Regions from separate parts of the Lysinibacillus sp. NPDC097868 genome, predicted to be linked through region 4. Evidence: riboswitches for the same ligand, from Rfam matches in the RefSeq annotation. Region 4 holds a riboswitch; each other region holds the start of a gene.
What was found. A riboswitch is a leader RNA that binds a small molecule or an ion and turns the genes downstream of it on or off. The one in region 4 is predicted to bind cobalamin.
Positions count from the first base shown of each region.

Region 1: another riboswitch for cobalamin. It lies ahead of ACIQXJ_RS05145 ((2Fe-2S) ferredoxin domain-containing protein); the one in region 4 lies ahead of ACIQXJ_RS06760 (ABC transporter substrate-binding protein).
Region 2: another riboswitch for cobalamin. It lies ahead of ACIQXJ_RS11455 (glutaredoxin family protein); the one in region 4 lies ahead of ACIQXJ_RS06760 (ABC transporter substrate-binding protein).
Region 3: another riboswitch for cobalamin. It lies ahead of ACIQXJ_RS19900 (hypothetical protein); the one in region 4 lies ahead of ACIQXJ_RS06760 (ABC transporter substrate-binding protein).

Region 1 covers NZ_JBIWBS010000001.1:1,077,677-1,080,942, forward strand. Annotated here, with positions in the region: gene cbiQ (cobalt ECF transporter T component CbiQ) at 1-96, opposite strand, end outside; gene ACIQXJ_RS05135 (energy-coupling factor ABC transporter substrate-binding protein) at 100-372, opposite strand; gene ACIQXJ_RS05140 (energy-coupling factor ABC transporter permease) at 374-1,120, opposite strand; cobalamin riboswitch at 1,261-1,444, opposite strand; cobalamin riboswitch at 1,702-1,881, shown strand; gene ACIQXJ_RS05145 ((2Fe-2S) ferredoxin domain-containing protein) at 2,020-2,391, shown strand; gene cobJ (precorrin-3B C(17)-methyltransferase) at 2,395-3,266, shown strand, end outside.
Region 2 covers NZ_JBIWBS010000001.1:2,308,332-2,311,597, forward strand. Annotated here, with positions in the region: gene nrdE (class 1b ribonucleoside-diphosphate reductase subunit alpha) at 1-1,359, opposite strand, end outside; gene nrdI (class Ib ribonucleoside-diphosphate reductase assembly flavoprotein NrdI) at 1,356-1,715, opposite strand; gene ACIQXJ_RS11455 (glutaredoxin family protein) at 1,712-1,936, opposite strand; cobalamin riboswitch at 2,057-2,232, opposite strand; gene ACIQXJ_RS11460 (ferrochelatase) at 2,797-3,266, opposite strand, start outside.
Region 3 covers NZ_JBIWBS010000004.1:160,550-163,815, reverse strand. Annotated here, with positions in the region: gene ACIQXJ_RS19905 (ABC transporter substrate-binding protein) at 1-943, opposite strand, end outside; gene ACIQXJ_RS19900 (hypothetical protein) at 945-1,487, opposite strand; cobalamin riboswitch at 1,642-1,851, opposite strand; gene ACIQXJ_RS19895 (glutathione peroxidase) at 2,006-2,551, opposite strand; gene ACIQXJ_RS19890 (hypothetical protein) at 2,783-3,266, opposite strand, start outside.
Region 4 covers NZ_JBIWBS010000001.1:1,375,558-1,378,823, reverse strand. Annotated here, with positions in the region: gene ACIQXJ_RS06765 (precorrin-3B methylase) at 148-810, opposite strand; gene ACIQXJ_RS06760 (ABC transporter substrate-binding protein) at 867-1,862, opposite strand; cobalamin riboswitch at 2,114-2,301, opposite strand; gene ACIQXJ_RS06755 (GTP-binding protein) at 2,482-3,266, shown strand, end outside.

The DNA of each region.
Region 1 (3,266 bases), 300 kb from region 4:
CGACAATAGCAGTAACCCCAAGGAAAACGTCATTTTTTCTAACGGATGAACGGACGCTAGTTTATTCATATAAGCATACTTATCAATGAGTAACATCGCTTAACCTTCCTTATGCTTGCCTCGCATATAACCTACGAAATAGCCAATAAAGCCAGCACCAATCGCGGCTTGTAATACGAATAATAAGCTTTCGATTTCACCACTTGGTGGCTCCCATAAGCTTTCAAACCATGGTTCATATTCTGCATTAATTTCACCGATTGCAGCTTCAGCTTCTCCGTCTGCACCACCGAATTCTGCACCTTTTTGTACGAAAAGAGGGATGATTGCTAGAAGTACAACGACAGCTAGTAGCAGTAAATTCTTTTTCATCCTAATGTGCCTCCTTTGCTGAGAAAACACGTAGTGCCTTTAATTCGCTCACATTGTATTTTTTTAAGAAATTCATAACGATAACTGTTAAAATCCCTTCACTAATTGCTAGAGGGATTTGCGTTAAAGCAAAAATACCTGCAAATTTTGTGAATGAAGCCATAAAGCCTCCTACTTCAGAAGGGAAAGCCAGTGCTAATTGAACTGAAGTGACAACATATGTACCTAAGTCCCCAAGCATCGCTGCAAAAAAGACAGCAATAGAGAATGATAGACCGATTTTTTGAGAACCTTTAAAAACAAAATACGCAATAATTGGTCCTACAATTGCCATAGAGAAAGCATTCGCACCTAAAGTGGTAATACCACCATGCGCTAAAAGTAATGATTGGAATAATAAAACGATTGTTCCAATCACACTCATGGCTAATGGTCCGAAAAGAACTGTACCAAGACCAACGCCAGTAGGATGTGAGCAACTTCCTGTTACTGATGGAATTTTCAGTGCCGATAGGACAAATGCAAATGCACCCGATAAGCCTAATATCATTTTCGTTTCAGGATTTTCATCAATTGTTTTCCGAATAGAACGTAATCCTAAAATAATAAATGGAATCGAAATGACCCACCAAAAAATTGCCCATTCAATCGGCAAAAATCCTTCCATGATATGCATAGCAAACGCTCGTTTTGGTACTAGTAAAAAAGCCACTAAGAAATAACTAAGTTTCCAAAAAGAAAATTTCAATACCTTTCCTCCTCAACAGTAAATTTCGAATGTAGCGTGCGCAATAAAAAAGCACTTCTCCGTTTCGGAAAAAGTGCATAGCTGAAAAAGCAAATAGAATTGTCATTTGCCAAGCCGCACACCTATCCTCGTAGGTTGAAACGATCACGATTTTCTCGGCAGGTCTCCTGGCTTTAGTTCAACATTTTATAGGCCTTCCCGTCCTATGGACAGTGACATTTTCTATAAAATTCCCTAGTACAGTGGCGGGACCGCGCCGGACTTGAACCGGCTTCCCTTTTAAGCGAAATGTATACACTTCGCACCGAAAAAAGATGAAGTTGTGAGTTTTCACGAAGAAGTGTAACATGTTTTTCCAATCAGAAGCTATCCTTTTTTTGTAAAAAGTTTTTTTAAAAAGAATAACAATCTAGAAAATTCAGATAAATGTAAGGAAAAATCGATCAATTTCAATGAAATATTTGTTGAAATTTTATTAAAAATCTAATAAATAAAAAAGAAATGTTGAAAAGTATAAAAATAATAGGCTATGATAGAAACAGTTTTATATTCGTTTTATTAACATTTCATTTCAAAATTTAAATATAAATCCATCATTAAGTGCTCGAAATACTTCGAGATAATAGGGAAATCGGTGTAAACCCGGTACAGCCCCCGCTACTGTAATAGCTGATGAAATCGCAATGCCACTGAAGACTTGGGAAGGCGCGAAAGTAAGAAGAAGCTTAAGTCAGGAAACCTGCTTAGTTGATGACATGCAAACTTTTCGGAGGGAGAAGTGAAGCGAGAGCGGATACGTATATATTCGTTTTTATTTTGGCTTCTATAAAACCTTTACTCTTCGATATCGAGTAAAGGTTTTTTCTTTTTCCTAAAAGAAGAATGAGGGGAGAAAAACAATGACAACTTGGAATTTAGAGGGCATGAAAACCCATCTTTTTATTTGTAATGGTAGTAGTTGCATGAAAAAAGAGGCTGAGGAAATTACGCTCGCAATTCGAGACGAAATAGAGAAATTAGCACTCGATAAGGAAATACATACGACAAGAACGCGTTGTAATGGCAGATGTAAAGATGCTTGTGTTGTGATCGCGTATCCACAGGGAAATTGGTATCGTGTACCAACAGTTGAGCATGGTAGAACACTTGTACAAGATTTAAACCATGATTCTTTACATAGTGAGCATGTTTTTACACTGACAGAAGGTACGTTGCAACGTACCCCGCAAACAACAGCCATTAAAGGCATCGACAAGGTGAAAGAGGGGTAAAAAATGGCGCAAAAAGGAAAGATTTTTGTTGTAGGCTTTGGACCTGGGGATTTCAAACATATTACGACACGTGCTGTAGAGGCATTGCAACAAAGTGAATTTATTATCGGTTATAAAACGTATGTGGAGCTCATTCAAGATTTAGTAAGTGCGAAGTCGATTGTTAGTACTGGTATGACTGAAGAAGTGTCACGAGCACAAGAAGCGGTACGTCAAGCGGAGGCCGGAAATATCGTTTCTGTTATTTCGAGTGGTGACTCAGGCGTATACGGGATGGCTGGACTTGTATATGAAGTACTAATTGAGCTTGGTTGGACGGAAGCGACTGGGGTTGAAGTCGAAATTGTACCAGGGATCTCTGCTATTAATTCGTGTGCAAGTTTGCTAGGCGCACCGATTATGCATGATTCTTGCACGATTAGTTTAAGTGATCATTTAACACCTTGGAATTTAATAGCAAAGCGTGTTGAAGCTGCGGCGATGGCTGATTTTGTAATTGCTTTATATAACCCAAAAAGTGGTCGCCGTACACGTCAGATTGTAGAAGCACAACGGATTTTACTAGAATATCGATCACCGGATACACCTGTAGGACTAGTGAAAAGTGCCTACCGAGATCGTCAGGAGATAACGATGACAACTTTAGCAGAGATGCTCGAGCATGATATCGGCATGTTAACTACAGTTATAATTGGAAATTCATCGACATTTTTCTATGACAATAAAATGATTACACCGCGTGGCTATCAGCGCAAATATACACTTGGAGAAGAAAAACAGCCTTTACGTCCACATCAGCGTTTAAGAGAAGAAAATGAACCGTGGGCAATGAACCAAGAAACAGGTACTGCACGCCATGACTTTGCTGCAGATCC
Region 2 (3,266 bases), 930 kb from region 4:
CTTATTTGCTTTAGCTACAGGCGGTACATTCGTGATGTTCGTCATTTGCGACACATTCGTTAATAAATGCATTGCGGTATCAACTAATGTTCCAAAATCATTTACTTTACTTGCGGCATGAATATCAATTGAACCTAGGTTACACGATACATCCAGCCCGTATTCATTTGGTTCATTTTGGTCAGTAATTATACTTGTTTCCTGTACTTGTAGAATTTCTGTACATAGGTTCGACATTTTTACACGACCTATATTTTTGAGTGGGTGTACATCGTTGACATTATCATCGAAAATTTCGAAAGGATAGCCTGATTCAAATTGTGCTTTTTTCACTTCTGTATAAAGTCTACGCGCATTCAAGCGTTTAATCTTACGGATATTCGGGTTATCTAATAACTCGTAATACATCTCAGTAATTGAGATTTCAGACATCCGTTTACCATATTCTTTATAAATATCATATGGACTAAACAACACAATATCTTTATCACGTTTCATAAGTTCAAAGAAAATACTTGGAATAATAATACCTGTTGATAGCGTTGCAAGACGGATTTTATCATCCGCATTTGGCTTTTTCGATGAAATAAAATTTTCTATATCTGCGTGGAAAATATTTAGATAGACAACGCCAGAGCCGTTTCGTTGTCCAAGCTGGTTCGAATAGCTAAAAGAATTTTCTAAAAGTTTCGCAACCGGGATAACACCACTTGCACGATTTAAAATTTCTTTAATTGGGTCACCTAATGGACGTAAATCTGTTAAGTTTACCCCCACGCCTCCGCCAAGGCGTGATAGCTCCAAACAATAACCAATATTTTCAGCAATACTATTCATTGAGTCGTCCATTGATAGTTTAAAGCAGCTTACTAATTCGCCACGTGCTTTTTTCCCACTATTTAATGCGGTTGGCGTGGCTGGTTGGTACGCTTCCATCATTGCCTCAACAGAACGTTCTGCTAAGACAGTGTTCCCTTGTGCTAAATATAAAGCAATAATAACAATACGATCCTCATATTTTTCTAAAATTTCTTCTCCGTCACGACTTTTCATTGCGTAGCTATCATAAAATTTACTCGCACTCATAAAAGAAGGGAAGCGGAAATTGTAATCGTATGCTTTTTTGTATAGATGTTTAATAAAATCTATATCATACATGTCGATAAATTGTTTCTCATAGTAACCCTCTTCAACTAAATAGCGAATTTTTTCTTCAATATCAATAAAATAACGTAGACGCACATTTACATATTCTAAAAAATAACGGCGTGTTGCTTCACGGTCCTTTTCAAGCTCTAATTGACCTGTCGTGCTATAGCGATTAAGCACCTCATTATTAAGCTTTAAGTATGTTTTCATCCCTTCACCCTCGTTTCATAAAACATTTGTATGACTTCATAATCAGCCTGATATCCCCGTAAATCTAATTTACATACTAGGGGGACCTGATAGGCTTCTGCAATTTTCTCACCAGCTCCGCCAAACACATGGTGCCCAAAATTACTGTTACCACTAACAGCTACTCCCTTGCAAAATTCCCTGTTTTGCTCTAAGAAGCGGGCTACTTTTGCAGGAATATCACCTAAGCCGTCTGTGTATGTTATTAAAAGATAGGGCTCAGTCAACAATAATCCATCATATATTTCAATTGATTCACCATCTAATTTAGTAACAATACTTCGCACATTACCTGTACGACTGGCATAAACGATCATATTGCAATCATCTCAATTTGAGAAACAATTTCTTTGACATCTCCTATAAATGTGTCATTTACTTCAAGAACAGGCACACTTAAAAAGCCTGCGTCCATAATTTTTTGCTTTGCTTGTTCGTCATGATCAATATTCACAATTTCTGCCTCAAGTCCTGCGCGTTGTAATTCCGATTTGACCCAAAGACATTTTGGGCATATAGTTTTAGTATAAAGTTTCATTTTAAATTCCCTCTTTTCATAATATAAAAAGGCTATCTCTTGGGAGAGACAGCCTAAGTTAGAAACGTAAAAAAGCAAAATAATAGTCACGTCCCCATTTCTTATTCCCCGAAGAAAGGTTGATTTGTTTTATTATAGGCAGGTCTCCTGGCTTTGCTTCATTCTCTGATATCCTTCCCATACCAATGCACAGTGGATTAAATCATCGTCAGCTTAACAGTTGCGGGGACAGCGTCGGATATACCGAACTTCCCTATTAAACTACATATAGTAGTACCTACATAAAACGAACACAATATATTGTTATTGAACACAATTAAGTGTACCATCCTTCAAGTAAAAAGTAAATCCAGAAAAGTGAATTCTTTATAGTGTAACTTTTCATTATATTCTTTAGGATTAACAAACTGTTAATAAATGAAAACAACTAGCTAGTTAAGCATAATAAACAGTATAGTCAGTAGTTCCAAAGAATTATAGCTTGATTTACATGACGACTATTCATAGAATCTCAAGGAATTATTATGCTACCTACTGCAGCCTATATTAAACTGAAGATGATATATAATATAAACTTCTTAATATAAGTTTATATCTGTTAAACCATTTTAGCCACTATCGTAAGCCCTATTACTACCATACATTTCTTTTACTTTATCCAGAAAAAAGATTTTAAAAAGAATCTGCCGTCTGTTAGATTTCATTTATACTATTTTTGTAGAGCGATCTAACCCTTCTTTGTTCTTTTGTACTCGTTTGCTTTTCTGATTAAAAACGAATAGCCATCTGACATCAATGAAATCTCGACATCAGATGGCAATTTAATTTAAGAAAGTCTACATGTAAAGATACCAACTAGCTCAGTTATGAGCTGGAATAAAGGATTCCACAATTGCAGCTAAAGCTTGAATGGTATCATAGCTATCACCCGGAAACTCGGATTGGGCAAATTCAACTTGAAGTTCCTCACATAATCTATGACATTCATATCCGACTTCAAAATAGGACTCAATATCCGCTGATAGAGAAAGGAGCTCACATGTGACGATACCTTGAGCACCCTCGCCTTGCAATGAATTAATCGTATCTTTTACATTTGGACCTAGCCAGTCACCTTTCCCATGACCACTTCGATATGTAATATGCCAGTTATCAATTTGAACTGTTTTTGAAATGGCTTCAGCTAATTCAGAAAACTGGCGTACGTAGTTATCGTTTTTTTCGGGATCAATTGGCTGACTATGGACTGTATATAAAACGTGCGTCTGTGCTCGTTTTTCAACAGGAATCCATTCAAATGCACGTTGAACACGATCTTTATATACAGCAA
Region 3 (3,266 bases), on a different contig from region 4:
GATAGACTGCTTTTGCTACCATCTCAACAGCTTCACCAATACGTGGACCGGGACGATTTGAAATATCAGTATCAATATAATTTACTGCTTTATCTTGAATAGCAGTAATTGTATTCCATCCATCACGCCCAAGGATTTCTCCTACTGAGTCTTCTACATAGTTTACTGTTGTTAAAATAACTTGAGGATTTTTCGCAATAACATCTTCCTCAGAAACTTTTACCCATCCTGTTTGATCACCAAATACATTGTTCACATTCGCTGCATCAAGAATCTCTTGTTGGAAAGTACCAGCTGCTGTTGTATAAATATCTGGCTTAGGGCTAATTTCTAAGTAAACATTTTTAGGTGTTTCTACACCTTTTACTTTTGCTTGCACATCCGCGATTTTTGCTTTAATATTTTCGTTTAATTGCTCACCTTTATCTTTAACGCCCATCACTTCAGCAATTTGTTGAATATCTCCATATACATCTTCAAATGATGCTGCTGATTGAATAGCAAATACTTTTACGCCTGCATCTTCAAGACCTTTTAGCGCATCTAATGTTTCGGCATTGCCTGTTGAATAAGCTATGACAACATCTGGCTTTAATGCTACAATTCGCTCAGTGTTGAATGTTACAGAATCAGAAACACGTTCAATATCTTTCGCTTCTTCAGGGTACGTATCATATTCAGTTGCACCAATAACTTTATCGCCAACACCTAGTGCAAATAGGATTTCTGTGTTACTCGGTTGTAATGACACAACCGTTTTTGGTACTGCATCAAAGGCTACTTCTACATCGCGATCATCTGTCACTTTGTAGCCTGTTTGCTCAGCTTGTTGTCCTGCTTTTGATGTATCGTCCTTTTTTGCTTCATTTGCTGTGCCGCACCCTGTCAATACAAGTGCTAACATTAACACGGTAAGCCATTGGAAATTAAATAGTTTCTTCACTTTACACATTCTCCTTCTTTTTCTTCATCGGATATGACTTGCTTATAAACGGAATTTCAGCAATTCCAGCCTGTTGATTCATGTATACAGCCATTACAAAAAATACATTAGCCAATAATCCTAAGTAATCGAAAAGGATGGCTGGTACTTCTCTTTCCTCAGAAACTTTATGTAGAACACGGTATGATTTTTTTGCCTCACTACGACATAAATGAAGCGCAGTTGCAGCACCCGTACCTTGTGGTAAAACAAAGTTCTGAATTTCTTCCTTTACATGCCCCACATAAAAATCATAGCGATCGCTAAGCCATAACAAATCTTCTTCCGTTACCGCTAATTTGCCACGTACTGAGCCATTTACATGGTAGGCCATTGGCAAAATAGTCAATAGATCTGTCGCCACTACTTCAACTTCTTCAGCTTTTACAGCCGTCAATGCTACACCGACATGAGTTGTTAAACTATCCGTACGAATCTCAAAATCTACAGTAGATATTTTTTCACGCATGAACGGGTAGCAAGAATAACGGGCATCTTTTTTCATACTTAGTCCCTTCTTTCTTTCATGAACATATTTTGCTTTAAGGTGCATAAAAAAACGCCGCTCCCTAGGGAACGACGAAAATAGCATATATAGTGCCGCCTCACGCGACATTGCCTATGTATTTGCCGTATATCCTCCTAGCTTCCGAAGAGTTTTTATACATTAAATAAAGGTCGGTCTCCTGGCTCGTACAGCTCACTACCCAATGCAGTAGCGATATCATAAAACCTTCCCATCTTGGGACTTTCCCTTTTCGACAGTGGCATTTTTTATGATTCTTGTACTTACAGTTGCGGAAACAGCTTCGGTTTTACACCGAATTCCCGATTATGCTAAAGTTAGCACCATTATTCTGCAAGAATTATTCACTTGATTAGCAGTTTATCATATATTGATTTGAAAGAGTAGTTGTGAGATTGTGGAATATTCGAATATATTTATACAAAACTTAGCACTATTTCTACATAGTGATCAGCTATTTGTTATTCCAGCCTAAAAATTCTGATTAAAATAGCTAGCTATAAAATTTTTTCAATAGCTTGTTCAATATCTAATTGTGAATCTGTTGGTTCAAAGCGCTCAACTGTATTACCTTGATTATCTACTAAAAATTTCGTAAAGTTCCAACGAATGTTACGTCCATCTAAAAAGCTAGGTGCAATTTGGATAATAGCTTCAGCTAACATCTTCTCCTGCATATTCACTTTTCCGAATTCACGAAAATCTACTTCATGCTTTAAATAATTGAATAACGGATGGGTCTTTTCTCCATTAACCTGAACTAGTTCAAAAATCGGGAAAGTTACCCCGTAGTTAATTTGGCAAAGTTTCGTTGTCTCCACTCCATCTTCTGGGTTCTGGTGCCCAAACTGATTACACGGGAAACCTAAAACAACGAAATTCTCCTTGTCGTATTTATTATACATTTTTTGTAAATCTTCAAACTGATATGTAAAATCACATTGGTTGGCGGTGTTGACGATTAACATTGTCTTTCCTCGATACGTCTCCATTGATAAAATTTCACCGTTAGGTTTTTTCACTAAATAATTATAAATCCCCATTTTCTCGACCCTTTCTAATTTACAAAATTATACTGTTATTATGCTATATACAGTTGCATATTTACGTGTTTCCTTTTTATAGATAGTTTCTAGCTCTCACTTATACCATAGCTCACATCAGTATATAAGACCTACAAAACACTGAATCCATCCTCCTATTTTCATTATAATCAATAACTTTCCTTTCTTCAAAACAACACACTTGGGCATAAAAATAGCCATCTCGCTATTTTAACGGATGGCTGTTTTATATTTCTTTTTGTATTTTATATCCTGCTCTTCATCTATTAATCTCTTTGCAATATCCAGTAAGTTTTGATCATTCGTAGCATCAAACAACTTCTTGAAGGAGACAATAATATCATATCGAATACGCGATGGTTGCTTTTCATCGATACATGTTTGGAACCTTTTCGCTAAATACGAAACAATTAGATCCCTTTGAACTTGTCCAGCAAGCCCAATTTGCCAAATTGCTTGAAGAGCATGCCTTGCTGTTACTGTTTTTTCATCATATGTTACTGCCCAAATTTTTAAAAAATCATCCAGAACACGCTCTTCCGGGTCACTTTTTGCTGCTAATGCACATAAAAACTGTGCTGCCCGTGCACGAGCATGTCCATCTGTATATGTAAGGGCTTTAATAAGCTGTTCCCAAACAGCATATGTCCAATCTACTGGTTCTTGCATAATTTTTATCAATTTTCTATACGAC
Region 4 (3,266 bases):
TTATTTTTAACAACTAAATCCTTACCTAGTCATCTATTGTTTCCATTAAAAAAGAGCTAGCTAGAGCTACCTCTTTGCTTTCATTCAGTTGTTTATAAGGACATCGCTCCAAAGGCAGAAATCATCAATGGCGGAAAATCACTCTTTCTATAATGCTTGCCAATATTCAGCGCTATTTGTTCTACGATAAAATTTATGGAAAGGTTCATTTGGTCGGGCGTGTTTCTGATAAAGCCTGATAATTTGTTGTAGAAAGCTTTCTATTTTTTGTACTGAAACCCTTTTAGCGAATAGTGTACCTGCCTTTGCATTGGCCCCCATCGGCACGGCGCCTAAGTAAACATCGAAGCTATCCTTTTGATAAACAAGCCCAATATCATCATATACAGCATTATAGCAAGCCGATGCACAGCCATTAATATTTAAGCGTAGTCTAGAAGGTACCGTTTCTTCCTGCAAAGCTTCGTATAGTTGTTCTGTTATTTCGGCAGCCTCCATTTTACCTCCATCACAAAAATCACATGCTTTTATCGCTACGATAGGACCTTGCTTTGCAATATATAAGCCTTCTTCTTGAAGCTCGCTTATAATTTCATTCAATTTTATAGTTGGGACTGTCAAAAGAATACTATAGGAGGCCGAGTATTTAATTGCGCCACTTTCACCTACAACCTCAGCAATTTTTTGAAATTGAGCTGGTGTATAATGCTTATTGATAATACCTGGACTTACTGCAAGGCGTGTAAAATTCCCATTTGTATTTAGTTTTTCAAATGTTCGATCTGGTGTATTGGAACGAAAGGCATTCATTGTTTGTTCTCCTTATGAAAAAAAGCTAGCAAGTTGCTAGCTCTTTCGATTATTATTTAAAAGTTTTCAGGATAAAATCCTTTTGCTAAAATTTCAATAGCCTCTGCAGCACGAACCCCTTCTGAAGCTGCTGAAAGTGGTAAAATGACAAAGCGTTCATTTTTCACAGCATCTGTTTCTTTTAATGCTGGATCACTTTTTAGGAATTTCATTTTGTCTTCTGCAGTTTGGGAACCATAATCAATTACGACAATGACTTCAGGGTTGCGTTCAACTGTTTCTTCTTTAGATACCGTTGTCCAACCCGATTCAACATCGCCAAAAATGTTTTTACCGCCAGCAACTGTGACAAGTTCATCCATAAAGTTTTGTGCAGCTGTAAAGACTTCCTTGTCCCCACTATCGTAAACTAGAACACGTAATTCTTTTTCACCTTGTGGCAACTTTGCGCGAACAGCATCAACATCCTTTGTCATCTGCTCAATTAATGCCTCTCCACGGTCTTCAAAGCGGAAGATTTTTGCAATATTCCGGATATCGGTAAATATATCCTCCAACGTTGGTTTTGTAATACTTGAAGAAGTATGTAAATATGTGTGAATACCAAGTGCTTCTAACTCTTCTGGTGTACCAACACCCTTTTCGCTAAAGCCACTTTTCCACCCAGCGTATAAAAAATCCGCTTCACTATCAATTACTTGTTCTTTTGTCGGGTACTGCTCCGCTATCACTGGTACTTTATCGTAAGCTGCTTGTAAAGGCTCATAAATTTTATCATCTAAATAGGCAGTACCAACCATTGAATCTTCTAAACCTAATGCTAGCATTATTTCTGTGACGTGCTGATTTAAGCTAATCGCCTTTTTAGGAGCTTCTGTATAAACTTGTGTCGTATCGTTATTATCAATTGTTACTTCTTTTGCCTCTGCTTGTGCTGGTTCAATGTTTTCACTTTGTGAAGCTGATTCTGAATCATCCTTTGCACTACAAGCACCTAAAATGCTCAATAGTGCAATTGTAAGAACTAGCCACATGCCTTTCCATTTGTTCATGTTTGTTTCTCCTTTAGTTTGTAATTTTTCATCTTTATAGTAAGAAATCAATGACTTCTTTGCTACTGATCACGAGCATTTCTTGACGTTTCATTTCCTAGTAAAAACATGAATTGCTGTTTAATGCTACGGTTCCTGCTTAATCTACGGTCTTTCAAAATGGACACAAAAAACCCTCTTGTTTCCAAGAGGGCGACATAGTGAAAAAATGGTTATTCAACCAATCACTATCCCCATCCTCGTGGTGTTAAGTAAAATAATATATATTGGCAGGTATCCTGGCTTAGGTTCAACGTTTATACGTCTTCCCATAGTTAAACTACAGTGACTGTGTTGTATAAACTCCCCATTTACAGTTGCGGGACAGCATCGGATTTACACCGATTTCCCTTTTAAGCAAATGATATAAACCATTTGCACCAATATATAGAAGTATTAAGTTATAAAAATAGCCTAGCAGAAGTAATTTTTGTTTTCAATCACACAAAAAAATCCATAACTAATAATTATGAATAATCGACCACTATTCAAACATAAACGAGAACTATTCTACTTGAAATGTTTTTTAGCACTATCTGTTACAATAAGAATATAGGAAAAATAGAAATGAGGATTTTTTATGTATAAAACGATTGGTGTGCTCGCACATGTCGATGCAGGAAAGACAACCTTTTGTGAACAACTACTATTCCATACGAACAGTATTCAAACGCGCGGAAGAGTCGATCACCAAGATACTTTTTTAGATAATCATACTATCGAACAAGCTCGTGGTATTACCATTTTCGCGGAACAAGGACGGATGCAAATTGGTGATGATACATACACACTAATCGACACACCTGGGCATGTCGACTTTTCACCAGAGATGGAACGCGCCATTCGTGTAATGGATTACGCCATTATTATCGTAAGCGCTGCTGAGGGTGTACAAGGTCATACTGAAACCGTGTGGCAATTGCTACGCCAATACAACGTACCAACCTTCTTCTTTATTAATAAGATAGATCGTGAAGGCGCTAATGTAGATGGAGTTATGATGCAGCTTCGAAATGAATGTTCAAACGACGTACTTTTAATAGACGATCCATTGCGTGCAGATAAAGTCCAGAGCCACATTGCTGAGTGGCTAGCTGAACGTGATGAACAACTACTCGATGCCTATTTGACAGAAACTCTCGATGCACAAACATGCCTATTACAGTTGCAAAAGTTGATTAAACAAGAGCAAGTATTTCCTTGCTTTACTGGTGCGGCATTAAAGGATATTGGAATAAAAGAATTTTTATCACAGCTTCCCCTACTGACGGAGACTCAATTCGACCTTCAAGCATCATTTCAAGGTGAGGTATTTAAAATTCGCCATGATGGTTCTCAACGGTTAACTTTTATCAAAGCATTGCA